DNA from 2 places in the Arthrobacter sp. zg-Y877 genome. Region 2 is predicted to be linked to the other one. Evidence: predicted binding sites of a transcription regulator. Region 2 holds the regulator's gene; the other holds the start of a gene.
The links. The regulator LexA, encoded in region 2, represses DNA repair genes until DNA is damaged. The targets are predictions, from matches to a motif close to TCGAACANNTGTTCGA.
Positions count from the first base shown of each region.

Region 1: the regulator LexA is predicted to act here: its motif matches at 11,785-11,800, upstream of QNO03_RS03110 (DUF6504 family protein).

Region 1 covers NZ_JAUCPU010000001.1:674,646-689,868, reverse strand. Annotated here, with positions in the region: gene QNO03_RS03180 (CGNR zinc finger domain-containing protein) at 1-136, shown strand, start outside; gene QNO03_RS03175 (PIG-L deacetylase family protein) at 405-1,244, shown strand; gene QNO03_RS03170 (DUF427 domain-containing protein) at 1,241-2,059, opposite strand; gene QNO03_RS03165 (MBL fold metallo-hydrolase) at 2,190-2,831, opposite strand; gene QNO03_RS03160 (S-(hydroxymethyl)mycothiol dehydrogenase) at 2,831-3,916, opposite strand; gene QNO03_RS03155 (zinc-dependent alcohol dehydrogenase family protein) at 4,129-5,145, shown strand; gene QNO03_RS03150 (mycoredoxin) at 5,212-5,436, opposite strand; gene QNO03_RS03145 (SOS response-associated peptidase) at 5,571-6,353, shown strand; gene QNO03_RS03140 (VOC family protein) at 6,363-6,821, opposite strand; gene QNO03_RS03135 (chorismate mutase) at 6,918-7,256, shown strand; gene QNO03_RS03130 (DUF2087 domain-containing protein) at 7,278-7,877, shown strand; gene QNO03_RS03125 (tyrosine-protein phosphatase) at 7,870-8,649, shown strand; gene QNO03_RS03120 (DUF2776 family protein) at 8,660-9,703, opposite strand; gene QNO03_RS03115 (MDR family MFS transporter) at 9,975-11,696, shown strand; gene QNO03_RS03110 (DUF6504 family protein) at 11,898-12,209, shown strand; gene QNO03_RS03105 (DNA polymerase III subunit alpha) at 12,230-15,223, shown strand, end outside.
Region 2 covers NZ_JAUCPU010000003.1:28,913-44,135, reverse strand. Annotated here, with positions in the region: gene QNO03_RS07680 (class I SAM-dependent methyltransferase) at 1-530, opposite strand, end outside; gene hflX (GTPase HflX) at 697-2,268, shown strand; gene QNO03_RS07670 (ATP-dependent DNA helicase) at 2,261-4,306, shown strand; gene lexA (transcriptional repressor LexA) at 4,392-5,201, opposite strand; gene QNO03_RS07660 (LysM peptidoglycan-binding domain-containing protein) at 5,672-6,082, shown strand; gene QNO03_RS07655 (histidinol-phosphate transaminase) at 6,163-7,263, shown strand; gene hisB (imidazoleglycerol-phosphate dehydratase HisB) at 7,400-8,017, shown strand; gene hisH (imidazole glycerol phosphate synthase subunit HisH) at 8,014-8,652, shown strand; gene QNO03_RS07640 (CG2302 family histidine operon protein) at 8,661-8,819, shown strand; gene priA (bifunctional 1-(5-phosphoribosyl)-5-((5-phosphoribosylamino)methylideneamino)imidazole-4-carboxamide isomerase/phosphoribosylanthranilate isomerase PriA) at 8,842-9,591, shown strand; gene QNO03_RS07630 (SseB family protein) at 9,594-10,442, shown strand; gene QNO03_RS07625 (MFS transporter) at 10,477-11,808, shown strand; gene QNO03_RS07620 (DUF1844 domain-containing protein) at 11,921-12,349, opposite strand; gene infC (translation initiation factor IF-3) at 12,739-13,755, shown strand; gene rpmI (50S ribosomal protein L35) at 13,865-14,059, shown strand; gene rplT (50S ribosomal protein L20, sunset domain variant) at 14,179-14,832, shown strand; gene QNO03_RS07600 (TrmH family RNA methyltransferase) at 14,851-15,223, shown strand, end outside.

The DNA.
Region 1 (15,223 bases), on a different contig from region 2:
CGGCCGGTGCGTATCCGCGCCGTGCATCGCACCGTTTCTCGACACCTCAACAGCAGGTGTACGGGAATTCTGTTCCGCCCGTTGCGCAACGCGTGCCCGGGTACGCCGCCATCGTTCGAAAGTGAGTTCATCATGACTGCAGTAATGCCGGCATACGGCCGGTACCGCCTCCCGGATACCGCAAATCTATACTCGCGGCTGCTGCACGCCGCCGGGCTATGGCTGCTTCGTAAGGCGCTGGATCCGCGCCTTACCGCCAGTCGGCGCAACATCATGCTGGAGCACCGGAACGCTTCCGGGCAGCAGGCCCGAAGGCTGCAGGCAGAGCGCAGGTACCACCTGCTCGTGGGCCCCAGATAAGCGGAGACCTGCCGGGGCGTGCCCTGCAGGCCTAGGCTGGAACGGTGGCAAAACACCAGACCGGGGGAGGTGCCGGCATGGACCCGTCGCGCGTCCTGGCCCTCGTCGTCGCCCACCCCGACGATGACGCCTATGGGCTGGCGGGAACCGTGGCACTGCACGAGGATGATCCGGGGTTCCGTTTCGTCCTGGTCCACGCAACCGACGGCGGCGCCGGGCAGATCGATCCGTCCTATCCACCGGTCAACGAGCCGCTGGGCCGGATCCGGCGGCGGGAGACGGACGCCGCATGGACAGCGCACGGCAGGCCCCCCGACCGCCACGAGTGGCTGGATTACGACGACGGCGCAGTCGCCGCAGTTCCCTTTGCGGAGCTGGTGGAGCGGATCGGCGGCATCCTGGCGCAGGAGCGGCCCGACGTCGTCGCCACTTTCGGTCCGGACGGGCTGACCGGGCACCCGGACCATATAGCCGTGGGTGCGGCGACGGATGAGGCATTCGCGGGTCTGCGGGGCGACGGCGGCCGGGGGCTGCAGCGGCTGCTGCACGGGGGCGTGTGCCGCTCGACCTGGGAACGGTGGAACCGCACCCGGATCCGGCACGGCCTCCAGCCATGGGCCGAGGACCGGGTGTATGACGTCCATCCGGTTCCGGACGAGCAGATCGGGGTCGAGGTGGACGTCCACAGCGTTGCACACCGCGTTGTGGCGGGCCTGCTGGAACACCGGACCCAGCGCCATGTGGTTTCCCCCGGTGTACCGCCGGACGTCGACGAAGATGCCCGCTGGGGCCGCACCGTGGCGACGGAAATGCTGGCCATCGCCTGGCCGCCGCAGCCGGCCGGGGCCGCACGGCTCGGTGATGTGTTCGAGGGACTGGACTAGAAGCGGAACAGGGAATCGATTTCCTGCTTGGCGTCGTCGACGTAGACCTCGGTGCGCTCGTCAAAGAACGAAATCCGGTCCTTCAGCTGCGCCGAGTCCGGCAGCACCACCTCGTAAGACCAGGCCAGGTCGGTTCCCCTGGCATGCCCGGCCACCGACCAGTAGTTCGCCGTCCCCTTGTACGGGCAGACGGACCGGGTGAGGGACGCGTCCAGGACATCCCAGTCCACGTCCTGCCGGAGAAAGTACGTCCGCGGCGGCAGCATCGTTTCGTAGACAAGGAGCGGCTGCCGGGTCTCTGCCAGCAGCTGTCCGTCCAGATGCACCCGCACCGCACGCGAGGAATCCCTGGCATCGACGCGGTGGAAGGGATCCCGGGGGTGCCCCTCGACCGTCGTGTCCTCCTCGAGCCACCGGTCAAACGCAGTGAAATCCAGCAGTACATATCCGGCAAGATCCGGATCGTCGGGCCGGAATCCGGCACCCGGCAGGTTATGCAGCCCGGCGTGCAGGTCCAGTGCCTGGCCGGGAGCCGTGTGCGCGGAGAATGGATAGCGCGGGTCCATCAGGGCCTCCGGGGGCACATCGGCCAGCGGGTCATGGCCGGGCTCGGCCGCGAACGTCAGCTCCGCGGCAATGTCGCCGGCCGGCACGGCGTAAATGGGGGTGACCCGCCGCGGCTCGTAGGCCAGCACCGCGCTGGTGGAGTCCACCACGGTGTTCCCGCCGAGCTGCGCCCGGATACGCCGCGGCGTCGGTTCGTAGCGCAGCTCAGGCAGGAGTTTGAAGAAAGCGGGACTGATGTGCAGCGCCATGGTCCCAGTGTCTGGCGGGCCGGGAGCGGAAACAAGGTCCTGCCGAACGAAATCAGGAGACTTAAAGTGGAATGCCCCGGGCTTCCGTCCGGGGCATTCCTTTTCCTGTCGCGGGAAGTGTGCGGCTCTCCTAGTGCCCCCGGTCGATCCATTCCTGCAGGTGCGGACCTTCGGCGGCGATGGACGTCGAATCCCCGTGTCCGGTGAGCACCTTCGTCTCCGCCGGCAGCGTCAGCAGACGCTCCCGGATGGACTCGATGATGGTCGGGAAGTCGCTGTAGGAGCGGCCCGTGGCACCGGGTCCGCCGGAGAACAGCGTGTCACCGCTGAACACCACCGGCTCCGGGACGTCCTCGCCGGCGGCCAGCGAGAAGCACACCGAGCCCGGGGAATGGCCCGGGGTGTGCAGGGCGCGCAGGGTATGGCCCGCAATCTCGAACGTGTCACCGTCCTCAATCACGTCGTCGGGTCCCTCGTCCGGGAACACCGCGTCCCAGAGCATCCGGTCCGCCTCGTGCAGGAACACCGGCGCGCTGAACCGGTCGCGGGCTTCGCCGACGGCACGGATGTGGTCGTCATGCCCGTGCGTAAGCAGGATGGCCATAACCTCCCGCTCACCCACGGCTTCGGCTACCGCGTTGATGTTGTGCGCCGGGTCGATGACGATCACCTGGGCGTCGTCGCCGACGATCCAGACGTTGTTGTCCACGTCCCAGGTGCCGCCGTCCAGGGAGAACGTCCCCGACGTGACTACGTTGTCGATCCGGAACATTACAGCTCCACCACCGAACGCAGGACCTTGCCGTCATGCATCTTGGTGAAGGCTTCCTCAATGTCGCCAAGGCCGATGCGCTCGGTAACGAAGGCATCCAGGTCCAGCCGGCCCAGCCGGTACTGTTCCACCAGCATGGGGAAGTCCCGCGACGGCAGGCAGTCGCCGTACCAGGAGGACTTCAGGGAGCCGCCGCGGCCAAAGACGTCTGCCAGCGGCAGTTCGATCTTCATCTCCGGATCGGGCACACCCACCAGCACCACGCGGCCGGCAAGGTCGCGGGCGTAGAAGGCCTGCTTATAGGTTTCCGGACGTCCCACGGCATCGATCACGACGTCGGCGCCGAAGCCGCCGGTGAGGGCGCGGATGGCCTCCACCGGATCCTCGTCCTTGGAATTGATCCCGTGCGTGGCGCCCTGTGCCAGCGCCAGGTCAACCTTGGCGGAGTCGATGTCCACGGCGATGATGGTGGTCGCGCCGGCCAGCTTCGCGCCGGCGACGGCGGCAATGCCCACGCCGCCGCAGCCGATGACGGCCACGGATTCCCCGCGCTGCACGGCGCCGGTGTTGATGGCGGCACCGATGCCGGCCATCACGCCGCAGCCGAGCAGGCCCACGGCGGCGGCGTCGACGTCGTCGTCCACCTTGGTGCACTGGCCGGCGGCCACGAGGGTCTTCTCGGCGAACGCGCCGATGCCCAGAGCCGGCGTCAATTCGGTGCCGTCCTCCAGGGTCATCTTCTGCGTGGCGTTGGCGGTGTTGAAGCAGTACTGCGGCTCGCCCTTGCGGCAGGCGCGGCATTCCCCGCACACAGCGCGCCAGTTCAGCACCACGCGGTCGCCCGGGGCCACTTCGGTGACATCAGGGCCGACGGCGGACACAACGCCGGTGGCTTCGTGGCCGAGCAGGAACGGATAGTCATCATTGATGGCGCCCTGCTTGTAGTGCAGGTCCGTGTGGCAGACGCCGCAGGTGAGGATGTCCACCAGCGCCTCGCCGGGTCCGGGGTCCGGAACCAGGATGGTCTCCAGGGAGACGGGGGCGTTCTTTTCCTTGACGACTACGGCCTGAACCTTATGAACCATGAGTGTGCTGCCTCTTTCGATATCCGGGCGGGGCGCGGAAATCCAGCATCCCGCATTTCCATCCTAGGGAGCCGGAGCGCCGGGGGCGAAGCCGGGATTGCTCTTCCGCTCCCGGCTCAACTGCCGGGGGCTGCCGCGGGGTACGGTGCCGCCCTAGCATGGGAGCGGGGAACGGTCCGGAATCCGCCGCCTACCAGTGCAGGAAGTGCCCCATGCAAGGAACCCTGATGTACGGAGAGCGGGATGTCCGGGTGGAGGAGATGCCCCGGCCGGTCCTGCAGGAACCCACGGACGCCATCCTGAGGGTGGTGGCCGCCTGCGTCTGCGGATCGGATTTGTGGCCGTACCGCGGAATCGATCCGGTACGCCGTCCCCGTCCGATGGGGCACGAATACGTGGGCGTGGTCGAAGACGTGGGCGCTGCGGTTTCACAGATCCGGCCGGGCCAGTTTGTGGTGGGTTCGTTCTTCGCCTCGGACAACACCTGCGAAATCTGCAGGGCGGGATATCAGAGCCGCTGTGTGCAGGCCGCCGGCGTCGGCGGAGCGCAGGCAGAATATCTGAGGGTTCCCCTCGCGGACGGCACACTCGTGGCGACGGCCGAAATGCCGGATGACGACCTGGTTCCGTCCCTGCTCGCGGCCTCCGATGTGCTGGGCACCGGCTGGTTCGGGGCCGTGGCGGCCGAAGCCGGCCCCGGGAAAACCGTTGCCGTGGTGGGAGACGGCGCGGTGGGACTCCTCGCCGTGCTGGCGGCCCGCGAATTGGGTGCCGAACGGATCATCGCCATGAGTAGCCACCCCGACCGCCAGGCACTGGCCCGGGAGTTCGGCGCCACCGACATTGTTGCGGAACGGGGCGACGACGGCGTGGCCGCCGTTCGGAAACTGACCGGGGGACTGGGTGCGCACAGCGTGGTGGAGGCGGTTGGCACCCAGTCTTCGATGCTGCAGGGCATCGGCTGCACCCGGCCCGGAGGACACATGGGCTACGTGGGCGTGCCACACGGTGTCCAGCTGCCCGGCGAGCAGCTCTTCTTCAGCGAAATCCACCTGCTCGGCGGACCGGCGCCCGTGCGCAGGTTCCTGCCCGAACTGATGGAGCTGATCCTGCAGCGGAAGATCAATCCGGGGAAGGTCTTCACCCTCGAGCTGCCGCTCGGCCAGGCAGCGGAAGGCTACCGGGCCATGGACGAGCGGCGGACCATCAAGGCGCTGCTGCGCCCCTGACCGCCGTCCGGCCCGGTTCAGGCCGGACCGGTGCAGGCCGGACCGCGCCCCGGATGACGGGAGGTGCTAGAGCCCCAGCCGCGACTTCACTTCCGAGGCCGACGGGTTCGTGGCCGAGGAGCCGTCCGGGAAAATCACGGTGGGTACGGTCTGGTTGCCGCCGTTCAGCGAAGCGACCAGGTCCGCGGTGCCTTCAACATCTTCAATGTTGACCTCCGTGTAGCCGATGCCCTGCGCGTCCAGCTGGGACTTCAGGCGGCGGCAGTATCCGCACCAGGACGTGGAGAACATGGTGATGGTCCCGGTTGCGGGGGTGAAGGCTTCAGCAGTGGCAGCCACGGGGGTTGCTCCTCTTGGTCGAAATGGATAGTTGCCTCTTTCAACTGTATTCCGGCCGCCGGCATTCCCGGTGGCAGACTGGAGGCATGTGCGGAAGATACGTCATGGCCCGTTCCGTGGGGGACCTGGTGGCTGAGGCCGAAGCGGAGGCCGACGCGAACCTGGAGCTGCGGGCCTCCTGGAACGTGGCGCCGACGTCGGACGTGCCGGTGGTCCTGGAACGGTTGGTGGACGTGCCCGGCCGGGGACGGACGCAGGTGCGCCAGGTCCATGTGGCCCGGTGGGGCCTGGTACCGGGCTGGGCACGCGATGCGTCCGTCGGGTCCCGGGCGTTTAACGCCCGCAGCGAGACGGTGCTGGAGAAACCGACCTTCCGCGAAGCGGTTCTCTCGCGCCGCTGTGCCGTGCCGGTGGACGGCTATTACGAGTGGAAGGCCGGACCCGGCAAGGCCCGCCGCCCGTTCCACGTATCCCGGGCCGACGGCGCCCCGATCTTCTTTGCGGGCCTGTATGAATGGTGGCGGGACCCGGCCAAGGCCGAAGACGATCCGGAGAAGTGGCTGCTCTCGACGTCGATCCTCACCGTCGCCTCCCCGCCGGCGGCGAGCGCCGAACCGGTGCTGCGGGAACTGGCCGCCCTGCATGACCGGCTGCCGCTGCCCTTGTCCCGGGACGCGATGGCGGCCTGGCTGGATCCGGCCCGGCACGACGCCGGCGCACTGGTGGCCATGGCCGCGGCGCAGGCGTATACGGCGGCGGCGGACTGGGTGCTGGCAGAAGCCCACCCGGCGGTCGGCAACGTGCGTAATGACGGCGCGTACCTGCTGCAGCCGGATCCGGAATCAGTCCTGCCGGAAGCGCTCTTCTAGTCCTGCCGGCTAGAGTCCAGGCCCGGGTGTCTCGGGGACGATCATGGTCAGGGTGACCTTGCCGTCGGCGTCCACGCTGAGTCCGGGATTGAAGCAGACCTCCCAGCGCAGTCCATCCGGGTCGGTGAAGTAGCCCGAGTAGCCGCCCCAGCTCATCTGGGTCCCCGGGGCGGTGATGAGCCCGCCCGCGGCGGCGGAGCTGGCCAGTACGGCGTCGACCTCGGCGGCGGAATCCACGTTATGCCCGAGCGTGAGGGGCGCGTTGTGGAGTTCCCCCACCGGACCGGCTTCGGCCGCCAAATGGTCGGCCCGGAAGAAGGCCAGGAGCAGGCCATGGTTGATCTGGAAGAAGACAACTTCGTCCGGCTCGTACTGCACCGGCTCCCAGCCCAGGCGCGAAACATAAAAGGCGTAGGTTACTTCGAGGTCCCGTACGCCTACGGTAACCACGGAAACGGAAGGATTCACGTCCTTGATCCTGCCATGAACCCGCGGATTGGCCGCTACCCGTGCAGCGCAGTCCAGGTTCCGCGCCGGTGCGCCCGTGGTGGTTACTCTTAAGGCATGGAAGCAGCTGAGCAGAAACCCGTTCCGGGACAGCTAGACAATGTCCGGACGGCAATTGATGAAATCGACGAGGAAATTGTCGCGCTGATCTGGCGGCGGCAGCGGCTGGTCCGGCTTGCCGGGGGACTGAAGGACAACGACGACGCCGTCCGGTCGCCCAAGCGCATGGAGGAAGTCATTGCCCACGTCCGGCACGCGGCCGAGGAGCAGGACGGCGACTGCAACGTGGTGGAACGCACCTACACGGCCATGATCGAGGCCTTCATCGACTACGAGCTTAAGGTCCGCCACGAGATGGAGACCCAGCGCAAGCTGGACGCATTCAGCCGCAGCTAGCCCGATGCCATCCGGTAGGTTGTGCCCCATGACAACAACCGTGGCCGCACCATGATCGGCAGCCTCCCGGCCCCGGATAACCGTTGGCGTCCGGTGGCGGCAGCGCTCGCGGACGGGCGGCGCCTGCACCTGTACGCCCGGGCCGTGCTGGCCGCCGACGACGGCGCGCCGCTGGACCCGGATGATCTCACCCCAGCGGAAGCCAAGTCGCTGGCCGTGCTGACGAAGGCCGGCCTGCTCCACATCGGCGGGCGCGGCATCGAACCCGTCCCGTCTGCCTTCGCCGACCTGCTGGCTGCCGGTGTACGCCCTCCGGACACCTCCGCACGCCGGTTCCTGGTCAACGGGAAGCTGGAGACCTATCCCCGCAAACGTTCGGACCGGCTCGAGCTGCTGCATTTCCTGGCGGGGGAGGTTTTTGAACATGCCCGGCCTCCGGAGCCGGGACTGCGGCCGGTGCTGACGGAGCAGGAACTCACCACGCGGCTGGCGGCCTTCACTGCCGACCCCGCTGCCATCCGCCGCTATCTCGTGGATGAGGGCATCGTGGCCCGGGACGCCGCAGGAACCCAGTACTGGCTCACCCGTCCCCGCCCGGCGGAAGGAATGGAATTTGCCTAGTTTCCCGGATACGGCCAAGCTCGCTGCAGTCGACGCGGCTCCCGGAACTCCCGCCACCGTGGAAGGGCTGGTGAACTTCCGTGATTTGGGCGGGCGACGCCGGAGCGACGGCACGCTTACTCCGCACGGTGTCTTCTTCCGCTCCGAAACGGTTGATCTGATCCGGCCCGGCGGCTGGGACACCCTCCATGCGCTGGGAGTGCGTACCGTCGTCGACCTCCGCCAGCCGCCCGAACGTACACGGGACACTACCGCCCGCCCGGACTGGCTCACCACGGTTGCCGTGGACCTGGACGGTCTGGCCGGGAACCCGGAGTTCTGGGAGGGGTACTGGGACAACGGGCTGATGGGAACGCCGCTGTACTACCTTCCGCACCTCACCCGGCTGCCGGACCGCATGGGCGCCGTCCTCACCGCGCTCGCCGATGCCCCGCCGGGCGGGGTGCTTTTCCACTGCATGGCAGGGAGGGACCGGACCGGCATGACCGCCATGGTCCTACTCGCGGCGGTGGACGCGGAGCCGGAGGAGATCCGGGAGGACTACTTCGAAACCGTCCGGAACGCGGACGCCTTCGCAGCAGCAACGGGACGGCCCAATCCGGAGGCAGAGAGCGAAAAACTGTGCGCCGGGCAGGGAACCAGTATGGACGGTGCCTTCCACGCGGCGGTGGACGGCTTTTCGCTGCAGCGGCTCTTTGACGACGCCGGGCTGCCGGAAACAGTCCGCACCGGCATCCGCTCCTGGCGGGGAGCAGTTTCCGCCAAGCCTTAACGCTGCTCTGCTACTCCGACGTTCCCGCTTCGAGGATCGACACGATTGAGAAGAGCGTAAAGCAGACAGCTCCGAGTCCAACCAGCACGTGCGCGGGGACAAAGAACGCCGGGTCTGTGCCTGCGGCCTCAAAGAGGAACGCGGCGAAGAACAGACAGGTGAGCGCTGTTCCGATGGGCATCAGCGGGATGCGGTTGGCCAGGGCAAACGTGCGGCGCCAGACGAGGGCGAGCAACAGCACCTTCGACAGGATGCTGAAGCAGATCAGCCCGAGGCCGATCAGCACACATCCCGGGGCCAGCCGATAGGGCTCGTGTGAGCTGAACAGCACGAAAAGCCCGAGCAGCACATTGACCGTGCCTGCGGCAGCGACGAGCCAGGGCCAGGCTAAACGTTCACCATCGCTGAATTCGTTGCGCACCTGGCGCACGATGCTCGCGACCAGGGCGATCAGCGACGTGCAGATCGCCGACAGGCCGATCAGGACGTGCCCGGCAACGAATCCGGGAGTATCCCCGCGCACCAACAGGCCGGCCGCGAGGGAGAAACCGGCGACGGCGGCCACAACCGGGACTGCGAGCAGCACGGCGCCGATGGTGCGGGAGTGGGCACCTTCCGGCGGGCCGCCCTGAGGCTCGAGCAACTGAGCTGACTGGATGAGAGTGAATTTTGTGGACGCAGCCGCGACGGTGCTGACGCACGCGGCGACGAAGCCGACGCCGATCACAACGAAGCCCGCCGTGAGGTTCTCCGCGGTGTTCTCCCGGTTGGCTAGAACGATGCCCCAGATGATGGCGGCGGCCGCAGCCGCGTAGCCGGAGAGCGGCAGGATGATCGCCCACACGCGCCCATAGCGGTTGATGAGCTGCCTGATGATGGTGGCCGCCGTAGTGAACAGTGCATAACAGATGGCGGTCAGCCCGACGTTGACGTGTCCGGCGATAAAGTGATCGGCATCGTTCGGCCCGGCCAGGATGTAGAGGCCAAAGGACAGGCAGACGGCGCCCATCAGAAGCGGTATGGCGCGGAAAATGACACTTATTGTACGGTTCATGGCGTACCCCGAAGGTGATCCCGTGCGGCTTCGACATCATGGCCGGTCCGCGGTAGTGCCAGTGTGCGCCTGTCCTACCCGAGGAACAACGCCGGGGCAGGGAGCAGTTCCTTAGGCTATGTACCTTCACGCCCTCCACCGCCACGACGCTTGTCGCTACCGCGGGCATGGGTGCCCGCCGCCGCCCGTTGACTTGGCAGGACGGTGGGCGTCGAATGGAAGTTCCAACCGGGCTGCCTTCATCCGGCGGAAATTTCCCAAGGAGGAGTGCATGGCTGACAGGTTTGCTCCCCACGGAGCCACTGCAACACATCCGGTTGCGGGCATGGCCGGTGCCATGGGTGCCCCGGTCAACGCCGTCCCCCTGGTTGCACATACGCCGCCTTCCCAGACAGCGCCACCCACCGGCGGGGCCACCGCACGGGGCGGCGCTGATCTGGAAGATGCTGGTCTGCAAGACGCCGGTACGGGTGATGCCCCCGGGCATTCGCGGCGCCAAATCGCCGTCATCTTCACCGGCCTGATGCTGGCGGTGCTGATCGCCGCCCTGGACCAGACCATCGTGTCCACCGCCCTGCCCACCATCGTGGGGGACCTGCAGGGAATGGACCACCTGTCCTGGGTGATCACCGCCTACCTGCTGACCTCCACCATCGGACTGCCGATCTACGGCAAGCTCGGGGACCTGCTCGGACGCAGGAACATCTTCATTTTCGCCATCGTGGTCTTCCTGGCCGGCTCCGCCCTGTCCGGGCAGGCGCAGAGCATGGCCGAGCTCATCACCTACCGTGCGGTCCAGGGCGTGGGCGGCGGCGGGCTGATCATTGGTGCGCAGGCAATCATCGGCGACATTGTTCCCGCCCGCGAGCGCGGCAGGTACATGGGACTGATCGGAGCGGCATTCGGCATTGCCTCCGTGAGCGGACCGCTCCTGGGCGGCTACCTTACCGACTACTGGTCCTGGCGGTGGGTCTTCTATATCAACCTGCCCATCGGCCTGATCGCGCTCGCAGTCATCATCGCCGCCCTGCATCTGCCGCGCTCGGACCGCAGGGGCATCCGGCTGGATTATGCCGGAGCCGCCCTGCTGGCCATCGGCAGTGCCGCCCTGGTGCTGCTGACCAGCTGGGGCGGGAACAACTACGCGTGGACCTCACCGACCATCCTCACGCTGGGAGCGGTGGCCGCCGCCGCCGTCGCAGTCTTCATTCCCGTGGAGCTGCGGGCACCCGAACCGATCCTCCCGCTGCGCCTGTTCAGGATCCGCAACTTCCTGATCTGCACGCTGGTGGGGCTGGCGGTGGGGCTGGCCATGTTCGGCTCCATCGCCTACCTGCCCACCTTCCTGCAGATCGTCAACGGGGCAAATCCCACCATGTCCGGGCTGATGATGCTTCCGATGACGGCGGGGCTGCTGACCACCTCCATAGGCACGGGGCAGCTGATTGCCCGGACCGGCAGGTACAAGATCTATCCGATTCTGGGGTCCCTCACCATGGTCGGAGGCCTGCTGCTGCTCTCACGCATTTCCAGTACGACGCCGTACATCCTCACCGCACTCGGCATGTTCGTGCTGGGGCTGGGAATCGGCGCCCTGATGCAGAACGTGGTGCTGATTGTGCAGAACAGCGTCCCCGCCAAGGACATGGGCACCGGGGTCTCCACCGCCAACTACTTCCGGCAGATGGGCGGGTCGCTGGGGATTGCCCTCTTCGGCTCCCTGTTCATCCGGCGGCTCAATGACCAGCTGGCCTCCGCCCCGCCGGGTGCCGGCGACGAGGCCTCCGGCGGCGCCAACTCCATCAGCCCGGACAGCATCAGGGCGCTGCCCGCCCCCGCCCAGGACTTCATCAAGTCCGCCTTCGGCGAGGCGCTGCCGCCGATCTTCCTGCTGGGGGTACCGATCCTGGGGGCGGCCTTTGTCCTGACGCTGTTTATCGTGCAGCAGCCGTTGGCCCGGACGGCACGGGTGGACGTGGACGGGAACCGGTAGTAGGCGGGACGCCCGGCCCCACTTCGATCCATCCTGCATGTGGTGTCGCTTGTCCCCGGCTGGTCGTACACTGGTGGCGGAGCGCTATTCGAATATATGTTCGAATTGGTTGCCAATGGATAACCAACGGATAACCAATAGATAACCAGAGGGTGAGGACGTCGGCGCAGAGCAGACGTACCGGGGCGGGGAGGAAGCTGAATGGGTGTCTTCAGCGAAGCAATAGAGGTGGTGTGCTCGCCCGCGGGCCAGCCTCTCCGGATCGTCTGGGGTGGACGCACCTACAAGGTGGGGGCCGACCCGGTGCGCTGGTATGAACGCCGCAACTGGTGGGAAGAGGAAACCCGCGCCGAACGCGGGCGGGGAGCCGGACTGGTGGATACCGAGATCTGGCGGGTCCAGGCCCGTGCCAATGACCGCTCCGACCTGCGCACCCTGGACCTCTCACACCATGTCCGCAGCAACCGCTGGCGCCTGATCCGGATCCACGACGCCCTGAGGGACAGTGCCTAATGGAAGACAGCGCCTAAACAATGAGCTTTATCCACCTGCACGCAGCCACCGCCTTCAGCGCCCACTACGGGGTGTCCTGGCCCGAGGAGATGGCACAGGCAGCAGCGGCCGACGGCGCTGATGCGCTCGCCTGCACCGACAGGGACGGGCTCTACGGAACGGTCAAGCACCTGCGCGCCTGCATGGAGGCGGGAATCGATCCCATCGTCGGCGTGGACCTGGCCGTGCTGGATGCAGCCAATGCCGTGACGGGCCGGGTCGTCATCCTCGCGCACGGGCACAACGGGGGTGCGGGCTACCGTGCACTGTGCCGGCTGATCTCCGCCGCGCACGCTGCGACCTCGGCTTCCCGGGCGCGTGCCGGCAAACCGGTGGGCATCACTGTGGAGCAGCTTGCCGGGTATGTCTGCACCGAGGGGGAGAGCACAGGGGAGGGGGAGCCGGTCCTCACCGTCCTGGTGGGGCCCCAGTCCGACGTCGGCCAGGCCATGCGCAGCCGCAGCTACGCCGTCGCCCGCACCCTGTTCACCCGCTGGCGCTCGCTGATCCCGGCCCGGGCGCTCGCCGTCGAGGTGGTCACCCACCTGTCCGCGCCGGGGGAGAACCTCAGCCTGGCCCACGCCGTGCGGATGTTCCGCCTCGCCGATGAGATGCGTGTGCCGGCCATCCTGACCAACGCGGTGAGGTACGTGGACGAGGACGGCGCCGCCACCGCGGACGTGCTCGACGCCGCGCGCTCGCTGACTTCGCTCTCCCACCTTCCGGACCGGCAACCCAACGGGCAGGGCTGGCTCAAGGGCACACGGGAGATGACCGCACTTGCCCGGGAAGTCAGCTCGGAGGCGGACTGCGGTTCCTCCGGCGCCGTAAAGATGCTCGCCGACACTGCGGCGCTCGCGGACCTTTGCCGGATAGACCCCGTGGCGGACATGGGCTGGAAGCAGCCCGTAGTGCCCGAAGCCTCGGTGATCGGCATTGAAGCCGAACCCATGATCGAACTGCGCCAGCGCTGCGAAGCAGGGATTACCCGGAGGCTGCGGGCCCGGGACTCCATTGCCGAAGCCGAACTGCGCAACCGGCTCGAACACGAGCTGGGCATTATCGAGCGGCTGGGCTTCGCCTCGTACTTCCTCACGGTTGCCGAAGTCTCGGCCATGATCACCGGCATGGGGGTACGCGCCGCGGCCAGGGGGTCGGGAGCCTCCTCACTGGTGAACTACTTGCTGGGTGTCAGCCACGTTAATCCGCTGGACCACGACCTGATCTTCGAACGCTTCCTGTCCCGGGACCGCTCCACACTGCCGGATATCGACATTGACGTTGAAAGCGCCGAGCGGCACAACGTCTATCACCGCATCTTCGAACGCTTCGGCTCCGAACGGGTCACGCTGATGAGCATGCAGAACGGCTACCGTGCCCGGGGAGCGGTGCGCGACGCCGGACTGGCGCTGGGTATGCCCGAGGAGGAGATCGGCGCTGTGGCTAAACAGCTGTGGCGTTTCTCGGCCCGCAACTTCCGCGAGGCGCTCGCCGAAAAGCCCGAACTGCGGGAATTCTCCGGCCAGGTGGAAAAGAACCAGCAGCTGGACCTGCTGGTGGACCTCACCGAACGCCTGGACCGGCTGCCCCGGCACATCTCCATGCATCCCTGCGGCGTGATCCTGGGCGACACCTCCCTGCTGGACCGCACCCCGGTGCAGCCCAGCGGCCTGGGCCTGCCCATGTCCCAGTTCGACAAGCACGACATGGACCCCATGGGCATGCTCAAACTCGATGTGCTGGGTGTGCGGATGCAGAGCGCCATGGCCTTCGCCGTGCGCGAGGTGGTGCGGGTGCATTCCTCCCGCGAGGAAGTCATTGCCGCAGGCCGGCACCGGGAGGGGGAGGACCTGCCGGATCCGGAGTTCATCGAACCCGACGGCCGGATCAACCTGGACGCCGTGCCGTTCGACGACGAACCCACCTACGAACTGATCCGCAGCACCCACACCCTGGGCTGCTTCCAGATCGAATCACCGGGACAACGCGAGCTGGTGGGCAAACTGGCGCCGCGGGAATTCAACGACCTGATTATCGACATTTCCCTGTTCCGGCCCGGCCCGATGAAGTCCGACATGGTCCGGCCGTTCCTGGAGCACCGGCACGGCTGGTCCCCGGAGGTCTACCCGCACGAGGCGCTGCGTCCGGTGCTGGCCGAAACCCACGGCGTTACCGTCTTCCATGAGCAGGTGCTGCGGACACTGAACGTTTTTACCGGCTGCGGGCTGGCGAAAGCGGACGAACTGCGCCGGCTGCTGGGCAACGAATCCGCCGAACCGGGTGTGGAGGAATACTTCCGCAGCAAGTCCGCCGCCCGCGGCTACACAGCGGAAACCATCGACAAGGTCTGGGACACGCTCAAGGCCTTCGGCAGCTTCGGCTTCTGCAAGGCCCACGGGGCGGCGTTTGCCGTGCCCACCTACCAGTCCGCATGGTTGAAGGCACACCACCCGGCGGCGTTCCTCGCCGGGATCTTCGAGCATGATCCCGGCATGTACCCGCGCCGGCTGCTGGTGGCCGAGGCGCGGCGGATGGGCATCCCCATCCTGCCGCTGGACATCAACCGCAGCGGCGAAACCTACCGGGTGGAGCGGCTCGACGACGGCCGGCTGGGCATCCGGCTGTCCCTGGCCGGAATCTACGGGTTGTCCGCCGTCGAGCTGCGGCGTATTGCCGCCGGCCAGCCCTATGACTCCCTGGCCGACCTGCGCGCCCGTGCCCGGGTCTCCCGGCCCACGCTGCGGCGGCTGGCCCAGCTCGGGGCATTCGACTCGCTCAGCAAACAGATCGGCTCCGAGGGCAGCCGGGCGGACCTCATCCAGTACCTGGACGCCGCCCCGGCCAAGTCTGCGTCCCGGAAGCATGATCCGATTCCCGGGCAGCTGGCCCTGCCGCTGGGGGATACCGAACTGGCGAACCTGCACCACCACCTGCCCGAACCGGGGCTGCGGGAAAAGGTCCGCACCGAACTGGAT
Region 2 (15,223 bases):
TCAGCCAGCCAGCGCTGCAGGGAGTCGGCACCGAGATTCTTCTGCACCACCAGCCAGGCCGTGCCGCCCGGGGCCAGCCGGGGGAGCCAGAGCAGCAGCAGGGAATGCAGCTCCTCCTTGCCGATCCGGATAGGCGGATTGGACCAGATGGTGTCAAAGCGCACTTCCGGATCCACCTCCCCGGGCAGGGCGGCTGTGATGTTCGTGCAGCCCAGCGCGGCGGCGTTGTCGCGGGTCAGCGCGAGGGAGCGCTCGTTAACGTCGACGGCGTAAACCCGTGCGGCCGGGGACTTCAGCGCCAGGGTCAGCGCAATGGGACCCCAGCCGCACCCGATGTCCAGGAAGTTGCCCGTCTGCGGCGGGGCGGGGACCTCCTCCAGCAGCACAGCGGTGCCCTTATCGATTCCGCCTGGGCTGAAGATTCCGCCCGCGGTCTGCAGCGTCCGTTCGGTCCCGTTAAGGCTGACGCGCAGCGGCCTGCGGACCTCGGGTCCGGACGGAGTGGAAGAGAAATAGTGGTCTGAACCCATAACAGTCCAGATTAGTCGTTCAAGGCTCCCGGCATGGAATTTATGGGCCGCCACCCGGGTTGTAGAAGACGGTGGGCGTGGCAGGCATCCATTGCGGAGAAGGTTGTTTCTCCCCGAAAATGTCAGTCACTGGCCTACCATGGAAGTACGTCCTCATAAGGAGAATATGACCATCCACAACCCCCGTGCCACGAGTTCTGACCAGAATTCCACCCCGGAACTGAGCCCTTCGGATATCCAAGGGGTCATCGACAGGATTCTCGCCAAGGACACCGCGGTCGAAACCAAGACCGCCGCTGCCGGCGACCAGACGCGCGGGCGCGCTCTGGCACTATCCGACGACGACAACGGGCACTCCGCCCACGACGGCGAGCAGCAGGACCTGGAAGAACGCCGCGCACTTCGCCGCGTTGCAGGCCTCTCCACGGAACTCGAGGACGTCACCGAGGTTGAATACCGCCAGCTGCGGCTGGAGCGGGTTGTCCTCGCCGGACTCTGGAGCGAAGGCACTTCCGCCGACGCGGAGAACTCCTTGAAGGAACTCGCGGCCCTGGCAGAGACCGCGGGCTCGGAAGTCCTCGACGGAATCATCCAGCGCCGCCAGAAGCCGGACCCCGGCACCTTCCTCGGCTCCGGCAAGGCCCAGGAACTCAAAGAGATCGTGATGGCCACCGGAGCGGACACGGTCATCGTGGACAGCGAACTGGCTCCGTCCCAGCGCCGCGGGCTGGAAGACATCGTCAAGGTCAAGGTCATCGACCGGACAGCGCTCATCCTGGACATCTTCGCCCAGCACGCCAAGTCCCGCGAGGGCAAGGCCCAGGTCGAGCTGGCCCAGCTGGAATACCTCCTGCCGCGCCTGCGCGGCTGGGGTGAATCCATGTCCCGCCAGGCAGGCGGCCAGGTCGGCAGCGCCAGTGCAGGTATGGGTTCGCGTGGTCCCGGTGAAACGAAGATCGAACTGGACCGCCGGAAGATCCGCACCCGGATGGCGAAACTGCGCCGCGAAATTGCGGCCATGAAACCGGCACGCGAAACCAAGCGGGCCAACCGCCACCGCAACTCCGTGCCCTCGGTAGCCATCGCCGGCTACACCAACGCGGGCAAGTCCTCGCTGCTCAACCGGCTCACCGATGCCGGCGTGCTGGTGGAGAATGCCCTCTTTGCCACCCTGGATCCCACCATCCGCAAGGCCCAGACCGAAGACGGCATTGGCTACACGCTGGCGGACACCGTCGGCTTTGTCCGGTCGCTGCCCACCCAGCTGGTCGAAGCCTTCCGGTCGACGCTGGAGGAAGTGGCCGACGCAGACCTCATCCTGCACGTGGTTGATGCCTCGCACCCGGACCCGGAGGGGCAGATTGCGGCCGTCCGTACGGTCCTGGCCGAGGTGGACGCCCGCAAGGTCCCCGAAATCATCGTGCTGAACAAGGCCGACGCCGCAGATCCGTTCGTCCTGGAACGGCTGCGTCAGCGCGAGTCCCGGCACGTGGTGGTTTCCGCCCGCACCGGTGAAGGCATCCCCGAGCTGATGCAGGCCATTTCCGAGGGGATTCCGCGCCCGGGTGTCGACCTTGAATTGCTGGTGCCCTACGAGCGCGGCGACGTCGTCTCCCGGCTTCACCAGCAGGACGCCGAAATCCTCGCCCTGGAACATGGCGAGGAGGGCACCCGGCTGCATGTGAAGGTCCGTGAAGGACTGGCAGCGGAGCTGGAGCCGTTCGTGGCCCATGGGTAGGAAAGACACACAGGGGCCGGAGCAGGTCCTGGAACTGCTCGACACCGCGGTGTCGGCCATGGGCGGGCAAAACCGCCCGGGCCAGCACGAGATGGCCCGGCAGGTGGCCGAGGCCATCGAATCCGGCGACCACCTGCTGGTCCAGGCGGGCACCGGTACCGGCAAGTCCCTGGCGTACCTCATTCCGTTGATCGCCCATGCCCTGGAGAGCGACAAGCCGGCCCTGGTCTCGACCGCGACCCTCGCCCTGCAGGCCCAGATTGTGGGGCGTGACCTTCCGCGCCTGCTGAAGACCCTCGAGCCGCAGCTTCCGCGGGAGGTTGATGTGGCGCTGCTCAAAGGCCGCAGCAACTACGTCTGCCTGCACAAGACCGGCGGCGGCTTCCCCGAAGAAGATGAAGCCGGAACGCTGTTTATGATGGGCGGCGAGCAGGCCGTCACGCACCCGGTACCGGCCGGCGGGCCCACCTCGGCGCTGGGGCGCGACGTCGTCCGCCTGCAGGAATGGGCGCAGGAGACCGAAACCGGTGACCGGGATGAGCTGCTGCCCGGTGTCAGCGACCGTGCCTGGCGCCAGGTGTCCGTCACCTCCATGGAATGCCTGGGCGCGCAGAAGTGCCCGGTGGCGGATTTGTGCTTCAGCGAACGTGCCCGGGCCAAGGCCGCCGAGGCCGACCTGGTCATCACGAACCACGCCATGCTGGCCATCAGTGCCTTTGAAGGACTCGCTGTCCTGCCCGATTACGACGTGGTGGTGATTGACGAGGCCCACGAACTGCAGGACCGCGTCACCGGTGCCGTCACCGGGCAGCTCTCCGGAACCATCATCTCCGCCGCGGTCTCGGCCGCACGCAAGCACACCTCCGCCACGATGGAGCCCCTGGCCGCAGCCGGCCGGGCGTTCGACCAGGTCTTTGCCCCGGTTCCCTCCGGCCTGCTGGCCGCCGGGTTGTCCGAAGACCAGGAACTGGTCCTGGGCCAGGTCCGCGAAGCGTGCCGCACGGCCCTGTCGGATTCCAAGCCGGAAGGTTCGGACGGAGTGGACGGCGGGCGGCAGATGGCCCGTTCCCGGCTCATGGCGGTCCTGGAACTGTGTGAGCGCGTCCTCGACGCCGTGAACTCGGGTGAGGTGCTCTGGGCCTCGCGCGCAAGCACCTTCACACCCGGAGCCGGCTACACAGCTCCGGAGGAAGATGCACCACCCACGCTCAACGTGGCACCGCTGTCCGTGGCCGGACGGCTGCGTGAAGGCCTCTTCGACGGGCACACCGTAGTGCTGACGTCGGCCACACTGGCCATCGGCGCGGAGTTCGGCCCGGTGGCCGGAGCCCTGGGGCTGCTGGGTGCCGGTGCGCCCAAATGGTCCGGCACCGACGTCGGGAGTCCGTTCGACTATCCCCGGCAGGGTGTCCTGTATGTGGCCAAGGACCTGCCGAAGCCGGGGCGCGGCACGTCCCCGCAGCAGCTGGATGAGCTGGAGGCGCTGATCACGGCCTCCGGCGGGGGAGCGCTGGGCTTGTTCTCCTCCCGCCGCGCCGCCGAAGAAGCGGCGGAAGCCATGCGCAAACGCGTGGACTTCCCGATCCTCTGCCAGGGGGAGTCCACCATGTCCGCCCTGGTGCAGCAGTTCGCCGACGACGACGAAACGTGCCTGTTCGGCACCATGTCCCTGTGGCAGGGTGTGGACGTTCCCGGTGCTTCCTGCCGGTTGGTGATCATGGACCGGATTCCGTTCCCGCGCCCTGATGATCCACTGATGACCGCGCGGACGCGGGCCGTGGCCAAGGCCGGTGGGAACGGCTTTATGAGCGTTTCAGCCACCCATGCCGCGGTCCGCCTGGCCCAGGGAGCTGGACGCCTGATCCGGGCGTCCGGGGATAAGGGCGTCGTCGCGGTGCTCGACTCACGCCTGGCGACGGAACGGTACGGAAGCTTCCTGCGGGCAGCGCTGCCGCCCTTCTGGGCGACTACTGACCGTTCCGTGGTGCTGAAGGCGCTGCAGCGGCTTGCCGCGGAACCGGCAGGCGCGGGGAAGTAGAAACGCAAAAAGCAGCGCCGCCGGAGACCGGCGGCGCTGCTTTTGAGTTGTCCTCCTAGGTGGCCGCGTCCTCTTGAACGAACGCCTAGAGCGAACGCATGACGCTGACAACCTTGCCCATGATGGTGGCTTCGTCACCGAGGATGGGTTCGTAGCGGGTGTTCTGCGGCAGCAGCCAGGTGTGTCCATTGCGCTGCCGGAACGTCTTCACGGTGGCCTCATCTTCGAGGAGTGCGGCAACAATGTCGCCGTTTTCGGCGGTGGGCTGACGGCGCACCACCACCCAGTCCCCGTCGCAGATGGCGGCATCCACCATGGAGTCTCCGGCGACCCGGAGCATAAAAAGGTCACCGTGTCCGACCAGCTGGCGCGGAAGGGGAACCACCTCTTCAACCTGCTGGTCCGCAAGGATAGGACCGCCGGCGGCGATGCGTCCCACCAGCGGCACCATGGCCGTGTCGATGGCGGTGGTGAGGTCGGGAACGCTCTGCGAACCCGCAGAGCGGTTGGCATCGTCCATGCGGGACACGGAGCCGTCCTTTGACGCAGCCTTACCGCCGGTGCCGGCGCTGTCTGCCGTGTCGGCGCCTCCCCGGCGCGGGGAGCCGTCACGGAGCAGGAGCGGAACCAGGATCTCCATGGCGCGCGGGCGCTTGGGATCGCGGCGGATGTAGCCGAGCTTTTCCAGCTGGCTCAGCTGGTGGGTGACGCTCGACAGGCTGGCCAGCCCAACGATGTCGCCGATTTCCCGCATTGACGGGGGATAACCGTTGGTATTCACCGAGCGCTGGATGGTCTCCAGGATCTTGGTCTGCCGGGCAGTGAGGCCCTTGGTGCGCCCCGCCGGCGCGGGCGCGGCAGAGGAGGGGGTGCTGCCATTGGTAACACGGGCCACGTCGGCTTCCCTTCACAGTCGGCCTGCGGATGCGGGCCGGATGGTTCTAGCGGTGTATCTGGGTCTGTGCTGCTGAGCTGCTGCTGCGCTGGTGAGGTTCGCTGCAGCTGGGTTTTGCTGTTCTGTCCTGCTGACTTTGGCGTGCCGGCCCCCGCCTGCCAAAGAATCGCCGAGCCGTTTTGTCAGTGGCGGATGGTTAGTTGATGTCAGCCGCTTCCTGCAGGTTCAACGCTAAGGGAGTGCAGAAGATTTTTCAAACATATATTCGAGCGAGTCTCGACAATGTTCGTAGATAAGTGCTAGAAATGTTCGAGTACACGTTAGAACGTATGTTCGACTACGGCCCGCCGACACCTCGTCGGGCTCACCAGATGTTCGAATGCAGTTTCGAGCCACAGTATTTTCCCGGTGCTCTTGCGGGAGATGCGGGGGACCGGCATTGCTGCTTTTCGGACCGGAAAGGTATTGACATGTCAGTACACGTACTTCCCTTTGCATCCGCACACAGCCACGCTCCTGCCCGCAATCATGCTGCTGCCCGCAGCCTTGCTCCCGCTGCATCCGCTGAATCCGCGCCGCTCCGCCTCACCCGCCGCGGCCGCCTGATCCTCGTCGGTGCACCCCTGATGCTCGCAGCCGCTGCCCTGCTGGCTTTCCTGGGCTTCTTCACTGCGCCCGCCATGGCCTCCGGCGGCTCCCCGGAGCAGACCCGCACCATCCAGGTGGGCGTCTCCGCCGGCGACTCCCTGTGGTCCCTTGCCACGGAGTTCGCCCCGGACCGTGACCCCCGCACCGTGGTGGCTGACATTGTGGAACTGAACAACCTGGACAACGCCACCGTTCCGGCCGGCCGCCAGCTGTACATCCCCGTTTCCCGCTGACCGTCGCCCCCTATGACGTTTTCCGGCGGTCTGCAGGACCCGGATGCAGTTCCCCGGGCAGGGCGTCCTAAGCTGTAGGGGTGAATGAACAGCTGGAAAACCTGAACCGACTTCCCCTGCGAGACGATCTGCGCGGCCTCACCCCTTACGGTGCCCCGCAGCTGGACGTGCCGGTTCTGCTGAACGTGAACGAAAATACCCATGGACTTCCGGAGCATGTGCGCCGGGCCATTCTGGCGGAGATTGAATCCGTCGTTTCCGGCCTGAACCGGTATCCGGACCGGGAATTCACCGAGCTGCGGGAAAACCTGGCCAAATACCTCGGCCACGGACTGACGGCCGGGAATATCTGGGCCGGCAACGGTTCCAATGAAGTGCTGCAGCAGATCCTGCAGGCCTTCGGCGGTCCCGGCCGGACCGCCATGAGTTTCCCGCCCACCTACTCGATGTATCCGCTGCTCTCCAGCGGCACCGGCACCGCCTACGTCACCGGAACCCGGGAAACGGACTTTTCCCTGACCCCCGAATCTGCTGCGGAGCAGATCCGGGCGCAGGCACCGCACATCATCATCCTGTGCACCCCGAACAACCCGACAGGCACTGCCCTGGGTCTGGACGTCATCGAAGCCGCCTACGAGGCCGGCCGGGCGTCCAATGCCATCGTGGTGGTGGATGAGGCGTACGCGGAGTTCTCCCACGCGGATACCCCCAGTGCCCTGCAGCTTCTGCCCGGACGGGAACGGCTGATCGTTTCCCGCACCATGTCCAAGGCGTTCGCCCTGGCCGGAGCCCGCATCGGTTACCTGGCTGCCGCCCCGCAGATTACCGACGCGCTGCGCCTGGTCCGGCTGCCCTACCACCTGTCCGCCATCACGCAGGCCACGGCCAACGCCGCCCTCACGCATTCCGACGCCCTGCTCGCGAACGTCGAGGACATCAAAGGCCAGCGGGACCGGATCGTGGAGGAGCTCCGCGGTCTGGGACTCTCCCCGGCCCCCTCGGATGCAAACTTTGTGCTGTTCGGCGGGATGGAGAACCCGCGCGCCGTATGGGAAGGCCTGCTCGAATCAGGTGTGCTGGTCCGGGACATCGGTATTGAAGGCCATCTGCGCGTCACCGCCGGTACCGAAGCCGAGACAACGGCGTTCCTGGACCGGCTGCGGGAACTGCTTTCAGCCTGAGTATCCGGACGCACCCGTGTACGGGAAAACCTGTCCAATGCCGGACGTTTCGGGGAGTCCGTACGTTCGGGACTAAACTGATGTCCTGCCGGAGCTTTGCCTATTGCCCCGGCCCCAACCTTCGTGAAGGAACCCCATGACCGTGGAGACCGCCACCGGACGCACCGCCCGCCTCGAGCGGACCACCAGCGAGTCGTCCGTCGTCGTCGAGCTGGACCTGGACGGCACCGGCCGCGCCGACATCAGCACGTCCGTACCGTTCTACGACCACATGCTGACCGCGCTGGCCAAGCACTCACTGATGGACCTCACGGTCCGGGCCACAGGCGATACCCACATCGACGTCCACCACACGGTGGAGGACATTGCCATCACCCTCGGCGAGGCCCTGAAGGTTGCCCTGGGCAGCAAGGCCGGCATCCGGCGGTTCGGCGAAGCCACCGTACCCCTGGACGAGGCACTGGCCAACGCCGTCGTCGACATTTCCGGGCGCCCGTACCTGGTGCACACCGGGGAGCCCGCGGGCCAGGAATACCACCTCATCGGGGGACACTTCACCGGATCGCTCACCCGGCACGTCTTTGAGGCCATTGCTTTGCATGCCCAGATCTGCCTGCACATGCGGGTCCTGGGCGGGCGCGATCCGCACCATATCGTCGAGGCCCAGTTCAAGGCCTTCGCCCGCGCGCTGCGTGCGGCCGTCGAGTCCGATCCGCGCGTTGAGGGCATCCCCTCGACGAAGGGAGCACTGTGAGTCCCCGTAACGTCACCGTTCTGGACTATGGTTCCGGCAACATCCGTTCGGCCGTGCGTGCCCTGGAGCACGCCGGCGCCAGTGTCACCCTCAGCGCCAAACCCGATGACGTGCTGAACGCCGATGGACTGGTGGTGCCCGGCGTCGGAGCCTTCGCTGCGGTAATGCAGGGCCTGAAGGATGTTGACGCCATCCGCATGATCGGGCGCCGCGTAGCCGGCGGCCGGCCGGTGCTCGGTATCTGCGTGGGCCTGCAGGTCCTCTTCGATGAAGGCGTGGAACACGGCGTCCGGACCAAGGGCATGGGCGAATGGCCCGGAGTGGTCGAACGCCTGGCCGCCGACGTCGTCCCGCACATGGGCTGGAACACCGTCACGCCGCCGGAGGGTTCGGCCCTGTTCGAGGGCATCGAGGACCAGCGCTTCTACTTTGTGCACAGCTACGGCGTGCAGAAGTGGGATTTCGATGTCACGCAGCCGGCCATGCGCCCGCCGCAGGTGACCTGGGCCGACCACGGCGGACCGTTCATCGCCGCCGTCGAGAACGGTGCGCTGGCAGCCACCCAGTTCCACCCGGAAAAATCGGGGGATGCCGGCGCGGCATTGCTCAACAACTGGCTGAAGACCCTGGGTTAGGCGCCGGTATGTGGAGCGTTGTCCTTATGGGCCTGGCCGGGCTGCTGATCGGCGGAGCAGTGTCTTTCCGCAGCCAGGGAATGTCCAAAATCATCGTCATCAGTTTCTGGGTCCTGGCCGGAATGGCCCTGCTGGGTGCCTATCTCCTGACCCTCGACCTGTCCTGACCCCACCATCGAAAGCATCCTGATGTCCCTCCTCGAAACCCCCGTCCTTGAACTCCTGCCCGCCGTGGATGTTGCGGACGGCCAAGCCGTGCGCCTCGTGCAGGGTGAAGCAGGCAGCGAGACCAGCTACGGCGATCCGCTGGACGCGGCCCTGGCCTGGCAGAACGACGGTGCCGAGTGGGTGCATCTGGTGGACCTCGACGCGGCCTTCGGGCGCGGCTCGAACCTGGACCTGCTCAGCCGCGTGGTGAAGTCCCTGGACATCAAGGTGGAACTCTCCGGCGGCATCCGCGACGACGAGTCCCTGGAGAAGGCACTGGAGCTGGGTGCGGCGCGGGTCAACCTGGGCACCGCAGCACTGGAAAATCCCGGCTGGACCGCCAGTGCCATCGCCCGCTACGGCCATGCGATCGCCGTCGGGCTCGACGTGCGCGGCACCACCCTCGCGGCCCGCGGCTGGACCCAGGAAGGCGGCGATCTCTGGGAGGTCCTGGCCCGGTTGGAAGAAGCCGGCTGCCCGCGCTACGTGGTCACCGATGTCACCAAGGACGGCACGCTGCGCGGACCCAACCTGGAACTGCTGCGCGAGGTGCTCAAGCGCACCGACCGGCCCGTGGTCGCCTCCGGCGGCATCTCCAGCCTCGATGACCTGGCAGCACTGCGGGAACTGGTGCCGCTGGGTCTAGAGGGCACCATCGTGGGCAAGGCGCTCTACGCCGGTGCCTTCACGCTGCCCCAGGCCCTCGACGTCGCCGGGCACCCGGCCCGCTGAGCATGGCGGCTCGTGAACTTCCCGGCCACATCGCCGCTGCGCTTGCCGGAGCCGGTGGCCCCGTCGATTCCGCCGGCCGTCCCTGGTCCGGCCGGGATCTTGCGGGCGACGGGAACCCGCTGCACAACTTCGATGCCGATGACGGGCTGGCCGACGCAGGCTATACCGAAGCGCTGAAGAACCTGATCGCCGGAAGCGGCACTGAAGCGGACGTCGTGGCTTCGCTGGCCACTGCCCGTGTCTTTGTGCCCATCGTCGCTGTCCTCGGGGAGGAAGCCGAATCGGAGCACGGCCTCACCGCCGATAAGCAGGCCGACATGGCGCTGGTATCGCTGACCGCTCCGGACGGCCGTAAGGCACTCCCGGTCTTTACCTCGGTGGCAGCCCTGGAACACTGGCATCCCGAAGCGCGGCCCGTTGCCGTCTACACCGCCCGTGCAGCACTGTCCGCCGTCGCCGAGGATGCCCAGCTGCTGGTCATTGACCCCGGCGCGGAATTTACCTTCGTGGTCCGCCGCCCCGCTATGTGGGCCCTCGCCCAGCAGCGGAAGTGGGTGCCCTCCTATGCCGACGCGGAATTGGTATCCATGGCCGAAACGGCAGCGGCGCCGGACCGGCGGATCCTGGCCGTAACACTCCAGCAGGGGCAGGGAACGGCGTCCCGGACCGCAGCCGGCGCTCCCGTGACCGGGGGAGGGGCAGGCCCTGAGCTTAGAATGGTGCTTCAGCTTGCGCCCGGACTCGATCCGCAGGACGTCTCCGCCCTCGCGGCCGGCCTGCAGCAGCGCCTGACTGCCAACCCCGAGTTTGTTGAGCGCGTGGATTCACTGGACCTGAAAATCACCCGCTGACCCGTCCGGCGCAGCCCGCCAGAAGAGAACCACTGTGAATTTTGGCCTGTACCGCGAGATGCTGCGGATCACACCCATCCGCCGCGTCCTGCTCATCGGAATGATCGCCCGTTTCCCGCACTCCGCAGCTGGTGTCCTGTTGACCCTCCACGTGGTCAACACCATGGACAAGGGCTACGCCGCCGCCGGAGCGGTCGCCGCCGTCGTCACCATCGGCATTGCGGTCGGTGCCCCCTGGCGCGGCCGCCGCGTGGATATGGTAGGACTGCGCCGGGCGCTGATTCCGTCGGTCATTGCCGAAGCAACGATTTGGAGCATCGCTCCGCACGCCAGCTTCGAATGGCTGCTGGTCCTTGCCCTGATCGGCGGTCTGTTCACCCTTCCGGTCTTCAGCGTTGTCCGGCAGTCCCTTGGCGTCCTGGCCACCGGCGAGCAACGGCGCACCGCCTTTGCGCTGGACTCCATCGCCACTGAGCTCGTCTTTATGATGGGCCCGGCACTGGGTGCGGTGATAGCTACACAGATCTCGTCTGTCATCGGACTGACGGCCGTCGGGCTGTCCGCGGCGGTGGCGGGCCTGCTGCTGATCTGGTTCAATCCGCCGACCCGGTCACTGGAACCGCGGAACTCGGTGACCGCCGCGGATGAGCAGGACGCAGCCGCGGCAGCCGCTGTCGCAGTGGCCCCGGCGAATGTGCAGGAAGCGCCGATGGAACTCACCGGTGCAGGCCTTCCGAAGGGGCCGCAGAACCTGTTCGGCCGGCTGCGGAACGGGGTTGCGGGCAACTTCGGCTGGTTCAACCCGAGCGTGGCAGTGGTCTTTGCCGTCGCCGTAGGCGCGGGCCTGCTGCTGTCCAGCACCGACGTCGGCATGGTGGCGTCGGTGGAGGCAGGAGGCAATCCGTCAGAGGTCGGCATTGTTTTCGTAGCGTGGTGCGCGGCCTCCGCTGTCGGCGGGATCGTCTACGGTGCCATGGACCGGCGCATCTCCCCGATGCTGCTTCTGCTGGCGATGGCCGTGCTGACCATACCCATGGCCTTTGCCACCGGCACCCTCAGCCTGGCACTGCTCTCGATTCCGGCGGGCCTGCTCTGCGCACCGGTGCTGTCATCCGCCTCCGAACGCGTGGCGGACCTGGTGAGCGAGGAACGGCGGGGTGAAGCCATGGGGTGGTACGGCTCGTCAATGACCGCCGGCACCGCGCTGGGCGCGCCTGTGGCAGGCCTCGCCATCGACGTCATCGGCCCGTGGTCGGGCTTCCTGATGGCCGGCGGCGCCGCATCGCTGCTGGTGCTGGCGACCCTCGCGGTTCGGTGGTTCGTGCGGCGGCCGGCAGCCAACGCCAAGACCGGCTCCGCCCTGTAGCAGTGCGCCAGGGAAGCACCGGCACAAAAAAGCCCGAAGAGCCTGCCCGGACTATCCGGGGCGGGGCTCTTCGGGCGTGTGGCGGTGGAGAAGACGGTGCTGGAGGTTATGCCTAGCTGACGGGGCCGGTGAACTTCTCGCCCGGACCCTTGCCCGGTGCATCCTGGAGAATGGACGCCTCACGGAAGGCCAGCTGCAGGGAACGAAGTCCGTCGCGCAACGGTCCGGCATGCTGGCTGCCGATTTCCGGAGCGGCGGCGGTGACAAAACCGGCCAGCGCGGTGATCAGCTTCCGGGCCTCGTCCAGGTCCTTCAGCTCCTCGGCGTCATCACCCTCAGCCAGGCCGCATTTCACGGCTGCTGCGCTCATCAAGTGGACGGCCGCCGTCGTAATGACCTCGATGGCCGGAACTTCGGCAATGTCGCGCATCTGCTCGGCGACTTCCTGCTGTGCTGCTGCCGCAGATTCGGACTCTGCGGATGTTCCGGGGAAGGAGTGGCGGGTTGCTTCCCCTGCCGGATTGCTCTGTGGGCTACTCATACTGGTAAGCTTGTCACAGACCGACTGGTTGTCGTTACTTTCAATGCTCCTCGCGGGCAGGATGAAGATCACACTTCTCCTGGAAGCCTACGGCGCCGGTATGCAAGCGGAGACCCCTCCCACCCGCGTCAGCCTGACCGCCCTCGTAGGCGTCAGAGTTGCCGGGTTCAGGTCGGCCCCGGACGGGCCGCAGTATTACTGCAGCACATTCCGGGAGCCAACAGCCTTCGAACAGGTTTCGAGGCTGTTGCCGCCGACCCCACTACGGGCCTTCGATTGCGCTTGCAATTGGAGGCCTTCTTCATTTGCAGGCGGTAGCCGTTTTTGAACTACACAGGAGCTGCAACATTAGCGAGCCAAGAATCAATGATCGGATCCGCGTCCCCGAGGTGCGGCTGGTAGGTCCGGCAGGTGAACAGGTCGGAGTTGTCCGGATTGAGGACGCACTTCGCCTGGCTGCCGAGTCTGACCTGGATCTTGTTGAGGTAGCACCGCAGGCCAAGCCTCCGGTGTGCAAACTAATGGACTTCGGCAAGTACAAGTACGAAGCCGCCGTCAAGGCACGTGAAGCCCGGAAGAACCAGACGAACACCGTTCTGAAGGAAATCCGTTTCCGCCTGAAGATCGACACCCACGACTACGAAACCAAGCGTGGACACGCCATGCGCTTCCTGGCCGCCGGTGACAAGGTCAAGGCCATGATCCAGTTCCGTGGACGTGAACAGCAGCGCCCGGAAATGGGTATGAAGCTGCTGAACAAGTTCGCGGAGGACGTTGCAGAAGTAGGCGTGGTTGAATCCACCCCGCGGATCGACGGCCGCAACATGGTTATGGTCATTGGACCGGTCAAGAACAAGGCAGAGGCCAAGGCCGAAGCCCGCCGCGCAACACAGCGGGCCGATGCCAAGGCAGCGAACGAGGCTGTTCGCAACGGCGAGGCTCCTCCCCGTGTGGATACCTCTTCGGACAAGGCGCCTCTGACGCAGAGCCTCGCGGATCTGCTGCCGGACGGACTGCGTCTGGGTTCCTCCGCTGCCGAGGCCGACAAGGCCCGTGCAGAGCAGGAACAGGCTGAGAAGGAACAGGCCGCAAAGCGCGCCAAGGCTGCTGCCCAGGAAAAGGCCGCAACCGAGGCACGCCGTGTTGCCGCAGCCAGCAAGCCGGCCGCAGCGCCGGCCGCTGAAGCTGCTGCTGCTCCCGCCAGCCCCGCTGAGGCTGCCAAGCCTGCTGAGGCCGCGAAGCCTGCCGCAGCGCCGAAGCCTGCAGCTGTGCCGAAGCCGGCCGCGGCAAAGCCTGCGCCCAAGCCCGCTGCACGGCCCAAGCCCGCCGCAGCACCGAAGCCTGCCGGCAAGCCGTCCTCCTCACGGGGGACCACCGGCCAGAACAAGCCCGGAACTGCAGAGTAGTTTCACTGCGCTGCGCCTGTTCCGGCGTCCAGTAATAAGCCCTGGCACCCGCAAAGGTGTCCAAAGCCCCGCGGGCCTGCCCGCGGAAACCTAAAGGAGATCGGTAGACATGCCGAAGATGAAGACCCACAGTGGCGCCAAGAAGCGCTTCAAGCTGACCGGTACCGGCAAGCTCAAGCGCCAGCAGGCTAACCGCCGCCACTACCTGGAGCACAAGCCCTCCACGCTGACCCGCCGCCTCGCCAACGACAAGCTCGTGGCACCGGCGGATGCCAAGGTCATCAAGAAGATGCTCGGCATCTAGCCAGTCCCCGATAGCTGTCCCGTCCGGGACGGCGTCACCCATCAAGCTTTCCCCGCCTGGAATCCCAGGTGCAGAGACTTTTTTGAAGTCGGGGAGATTTACCAATAAGGAGTACGCACGTGGCACGTGTGAAGCGGGCGATTAACGCCCACAAGAAGCGTCGGGTTATTCTCGAGCGCGCCAAGGGTTACCGCGGACAGCGTTCGCGCCTGGTCCGTAAGGCCAAAGAGCAGCTGCTGCACTCGTTTGTGTACAGCTACGGCGACCGCCGCAAGCGTAAGGGCGACTTCCGCCGCCTGTGGATCCAGCGCATCAACGCTGCTTCCCGCGCCAACGGCCTGACCTACAACCGCCTGATCCAGGGCCTGAAGCTGGCCGAGATCCAGGTTGACCGCCGCATGCTGGCCGAACTGGCCATCAATGACGCCGCTGCCTTCGCCGCACTGGTCCAGCTCGCCAAGAACGCGCTGCCGTCCGACACCTCCGCTCCGGCCGTTGCCGCTGCTCCGGTCGCCAAGACTGCTGCTGCCCCCGCCGCCAAGAAGCCGGCTGCTGCCGTTGCCACCGCCCAGGGCGGTTTCAAGGCTTCCGAGGGCGACGCTCCGGAAGGCTTCGTTATCAAGGGCAACCTTGGTTCCGGTAAGTACCACGTCCCGGGTTCCACCTGGTACGAGCAGACCGTTGCCGAGTACTGGTTCAACTCTGTTGAATCCGCCAAGGCTGCGGGCCTCGAGCCCGCCGGCGGAGAATCCCGCCAGAAGTTCCAGGGCTAATTCGGTTTCCTACAGCCGATGAACCTTGAAGGGCGCCCGCAGGCACCGCTGATGTCCAACCCCCGAGCTGATCGGGTCCGCGATACAGCGAAGCTTGCCGGGCGCTCTTCGCGCTTAAAAACCGGCCGCTTCCTGGCCGAAGGGCCGCAGGCCGTGCGGGAGGCGCTTTCCGCGCACCGCGCGGCGGCGGCCGGCGGCGGTCCCGCCGTCGTGCACGAGGTCTACGCCACGCAGGCGTGCCTGGACCGCCTTCCGGAACTGGCGGACCTGGCCCGGGGCGTGACCCTGCGCCTTGCCACCGACGAGGTCCTGGCCGCGATGGCGGACACCGTTTCCCCGCAGGGCATCATCGCTGTCTGCCACACTTCCACGGCCACGCTGGAAGACGTGC